Regions from separate parts of the Thiomonas arsenitoxydans genome, predicted to be linked through region 2. Evidence: predicted binding sites of a transcription regulator. Region 2 holds the regulator's gene; the other holds the start of a gene.
What was found. Region 2 encodes sigma-54, which starts transcription at its own class of promoters, with help from an activator protein. Its sites were predicted from a motif close to TGGCANGNAANCTGCTTT; they were not measured.
Positions count from the first base shown of each region.

Region 1: a site for sigma-54 is predicted at 1,328-1,345, ahead of THI_RS03370 (pilin). Genes of this name have one in related genera too.

Region 1 is NC_014145.1:730,193-732,591, forward strand. It holds gene THI_RS03365 (PglL family O-oligosaccharyltransferase) at 1-640, opposite strand, end outside; gene THI_RS03370 (pilin) at 727-1,182, opposite strand; gene THI_RS03375 (pilin) at 1,847-2,311, opposite strand.
Region 2 is NC_014145.1:3,207,610-3,210,008, forward strand. It holds gene THI_RS15175 (COG4705 family protein) at 1-591, opposite strand, end outside; gene THI_RS15180 (RNA polymerase factor sigma-54) at 712-2,232, opposite strand; gene lptB (LPS export ABC transporter ATP-binding protein) at 2,239-2,399, opposite strand, start outside.

The sequences.
Region 1 (2,399 bases), 1.3 Mb from region 2:
AAATCGCCACTCCAGAGGCCAGCACTCTTTTCCAAACTAGGCCAGGCAAACCTTGCCGGGTGAAAAACCCCAGCGCCACCAAGCCGAAGGCCAGCACCAAGGCAGCCTCGTTGCGTTGTGCCAGATTGCCAAACGGCGCTGCCAAAACCGACCTAGGGAACAGCCAAAGCGTTTGGTAAGCCGGGTAGAAAATCTGCAGCCAGCAGATGACTGCAGTGCCCACGGCGCTTACTGCAAAGGCTGACATGAGCGCAACCGACAGCGTTTGCGCCCTTTTGGCCTGTGCCAGAGCATGCCCCATCCATGCGGCCATCGCGGCAGTCGCCAGGGTGCCGATGGGCCAAATCATCATATCGGCCATGCTGTGCGGATGAATCGCCACGCCTGCTGTGATGACCAGCGCGAGTAACCCAGCAGTCAGCCAGGTCCAGGGCAACTGCCAGTCTCCTTTTAGCGCGCCGGATAACAGAATGATGACAGCGGCCAGCCATAGCGAGATGGCGATTGCGCTCTGCTGATAAAAACTGGAGATCGGGGCAAAATGTTGTGCGCTGAGAATGGCCAGGATGAAGCCAATGGCAATCGAGCCCAGGGCCATATAGACACCCATGCTTTTGAGAGACTGATTTTCCATTGACATGATTTCGTTTCTCGGTATAGAGGGCGCTGCGACGCGAAAAAAAACAAAAACCCGCCTTGCGGCGGGTTAGGTTCTGTTTAGAGCGATTAGTTGCTCGTGCAGGAGCTGGGCAGATACTTTTGCGGCAGTTTTGAAGTGCAGGTCCAGGTTATCGAGCCTGCGCCACCTGTGCCGGTCAGCACAAGGGGTTGAGTCAAGGCCGTATTGGCTTTGAAGGGGGGTGTGCTACTAAACGCCGCAGTGATGGTGCCAGAGCTGGCGTTAACTTGAGCAATAGTCACGCTCGATACATAATTCCCTTTGATGTCGTTGGCAGCTGCGACACCGGCAGTGCTATTGTTCGTCGGAAAACTGCCGCTGTTGGTGAAATACTCCGACACGGCAGTCTTGGCGCCGTCAGCCAGAGACAGACCTTCCGTCACCTGGGCGCGAATGGTGTAGTCTTGATACGCCGGAATGGCGATCGCCGCCAAAATACCGATAATCGCAACAACGATCATCAATTCGATCAGCGTGAAGCCTTGTTGCAGTTGCTTTTTCATCTGAAACTCCTGAGATTGGAAAGTAAGAAAATCAATAACGGTTGGGCAAAAAAATCACCACAGCCTGGGGCGGAACTAAATCTGGAGATGCTTCGTGCCCCAGACTGCGGTGGACTGACATCACCCCCCGATGGGCATGACAGATAGAGCACATGCCGTGCCAGCCATTTTGTGTCTTGCTCTCCTCGTTTTTCGTGAACTGGTTCACGAAATCCGGCGAATCGGCTCTCTCAGCCGCCGACAATCCTTGCCGGGCCTGCCAATTTTTGTCAGGTGAGGCGATAATTGGCGATGCCCGCAGGCACGCAGGCTGCCGCGAGTGGCGATTCGGCATAGGTCAGATTGCTGACGCTGCTGGAAACCAAGTGGGTGTTGCGCGGCGGGGCCAAAGTGGGCAGGCCGGAGGTCGTCGGGCTCTTTAAAAGACTGCTGGAATGCGCCGACCTGCTGATTGAAATCGAGGATGGGTGGATCGCTGCGTGCGCAACCCCCTCCCGGCCTCCCCCACGGTGTGGAGGAGGCGCAAACACGCCCTCTCCACTTGTGGGGAGGGTTGAGGAGGGGAAGGTTTTTACGCGGAGGCCCAGATGCCCTGGAGACTCAAATTCGCACCCGTCAGCAGCCGCGTCGAGGTGAAGCCTCTCGCATCATGGACAGTCTGGGTTTAACTGCACGAAGTCGGCAGATAGACGCGAGGAACGCCGTTGGCGTTTGGTGTGCCACCGGGCGCGGTGGTGCAAACCCAGCTCAGCGCGCCCTGCGAGCCGGTGCCTGCGAGGTAGAGGGTTTTGCCGCTGAGGTTGGCATTGGCATGGTTGCCGTAGGTGATGGTGACCAGCCCGGCTGATGCGTTGCCTGATACGGCGATGCTGCTGACATAGTTGCCGGAGATGGTGGCTGGGTTGGTCAACCCGGCAGAGGCATTGGAATTGGGAAAGACGCCGTGCTGCGCGTAGTAGTCCCACATGGCATTTTTCGCCCCCCCCGCCAGCACCAGCCCCTCGGAGACTTGGGCGCGCATGGTGTAGTTTTGATAGGCGGGAATGGCGATGGCCGCCAGGATGCCGATGATGGCGACGACGATCATCAGCTCGATGAGGGTGAAGCCGCGTTGGGTGTTGGGGCGCATGGCTTGGGTTTTTCAGTGTGCAGAATGGCGGATTTGTAAACAATCTCGATTCTGACTTTGCAAACCGCAGGCCAGCGCACCGCGCTTT
Region 2 (2,399 bases):
GGCACTGGCCCTGAAGAGGTAGTAGGCCGCTGCCGTCAGCGCAATGGCGCCGCCAAACAGCAAGGCCGACAAGGCATAGCCGAGTTGCAGCCGCTCGGCGGCCAGATCGCCTCCGGCAGTACCCAGCGCAAAGGTGAACAGAATCGTCGCCCAGTAAAACCCTTCTCGCTTTGGCGTGGCAATGCTGTGGATGGACAGGTCACGCTCGCTGCCCCACCAGATCGCAAACGTCGCCAGCAAGGCCACCGCAAACAGGGCGGTGCTCACCGGCAGCGGCACGCCCAACTGATCGGTCAGATTGTCGGTCAGCAAGGTGCCCACGACGCTGATGAGAGTCACCGTCAACCAATAAAGCCAGGGAACGTAACGGCTGGCGCGCATCTGCGCCGTCAGCACACCGATGAACAAAAGGGTCATCACCGCGCTGGTGGCGACCAGGCCCAGATGCAGATCCACCGCCAGATAGTCTGCGGCGGTTTCGCCCACCGTGGTGGCCATGATTTTGATCAGCCAGAAGTAAAGCGTGATGACGACCGGAACCTTGACCGCCAGCGCCCAACTGGGCTGCGCGGCTTTTACTGCGTTTTGCATGATGAACTCCCTGAATACCGTTTGCGTTGTTGTGGCGTCGCGTGCGGCGCGACCCCGGCATTCTGGAGAGGACGACTTAGCGCAAGGTGAGCGACTGGCTCCGCTTGCGGCTGCGGGCCCTCAACTGCTCTTGCGCAGATTCGCCGGGGCGATGCGCAGCGCTTCGCGGTATTTGGCCACGGTGCGCCGCGCCACCTGCACGCCTTGCTGCGTGAGGCGTTCGGCGAGTTCGCTGTCCGACAGGGGTTTGGCGCTGTCTTCTTCAGCCACCAGGCGGCGGATGAGTTCGCGTACCGCGGTGGATGAGGTGTTGCCCCCGGCCTCGGTGCTCAGGCCAGAGCCGAAAAAATACTTCAGCTCGACAGTGCCGAAGGGCGTGAGCATGAACTTCTGCGTGGTCACTCGCGAGATGGTCGATTCGTGCAGCCCGAGCTCGTCGGCAATTTCGCGCAGCACCATGGGCCGCATGGCCACGGGGCCGAAGTCGAAAAACCGTTGCTGGCGCTCGACGATGGTCTGCGACACGCGCTGAATGGTCTCGAAACGCTGCTGCACGTTTTTCACGAACCAGCGCGCCTCCTGAAGCTGTCCCTGCATGGCGCCGCCGCTGTCGCGGGCGCGGCGCATGGCGTCGGCATAGATCTGGTTCACGCGCAGCCGGGGCATGACCTCGGGGTTGAGCTGCGCCACCCAGCCTTGCGGGGTCTTGCGGGCGATGACATCGGGGGTCACGGCCTGCGCGGCATCGCGGCGGAAGGCGCTGCCCGGATGGGGGTCGAGTTGGGCGATGCGTTGCTGCGCCAGGCGCAGCGCGGCTTCATCGGCTTCGAGCTGGCGTTCGAGCTTGCGCCAGTCGCGCTTGGCCAGCAGATCGAGATGACCGCCGCGGCAAATCTGCAGGGCAAGTTCGCGCACGGGACAAGACGCTTGGCGCTGAAGCTGCAGGCAGAGACAGTCGGGCAAATCGTGGGCGGCGACACCGGCCGGGTCGAAGCTCTGAATCAGGCGCATGGCCGTGGTCAGCGCATCGGCCAGGTCTTCGAGCTGCTCGGCGTCTGCCGCGGGGGCGAGGGCCTGCGCCAGTTCCAGCGGGGTGTCGGGCAGGTAGCCGTCGTCGTCGAGCGAGTCGATGATGGCCTCGGCGGCCGCGCGGTCGGTGGCGCTCAGCGCAAGCCCGGCCAACTGACCGCGCAGGTGGTCGCGCAGATCGAGGTGTTCGGAGGCAATGTCGAGCGCGCTGAATTCGTCGTCGTCACCCCCGCCCCCGCTGACGGACTGGCCTGAGCTGACCCAGGAGTCGGCGTCGGCATCGGTATCCGCACCGTGATCGGTTTCGCCGCTGCTGGCCGTCCAGTCCTGCGTGTCGAGTTGCAACTCAGCGGCGGGCTCGGCGGCTGCGTCATGCCCTTCGACCGATGCCTGAGACGGGTCGGGCGCCAAAGGCGGTGGCGACTCGGATGTCGGCGCGGCAGCGGGCGCCTCTTGCTCTTCTTCAGGTTCGAGGAAGGGATTGGATTCGAGCAGGCCTTCGATTTCCTGCGTGAGTTCGAGGGTGGAGAGTTGCAGCAGCCGGATGGACTGCTGCAACTGCGGCGTGAGTGCGAGATGCTGGGACAGGCGCAGGTTCAGCGACGGCTTCATCGCGGCTTACATGCGGAAGTTTTCGCCGAGGTACACCTTGCGTACCGCGGGGTTGTCGATGATGGATTGCGGATCGCCCTGCGCCAGCACCTGCCCTTCGCTGATGATGCAGGCCCGGTCGCAGATGCCTAGCGTTTCACGCACATTGTGGTCGGTGATCAGCACGC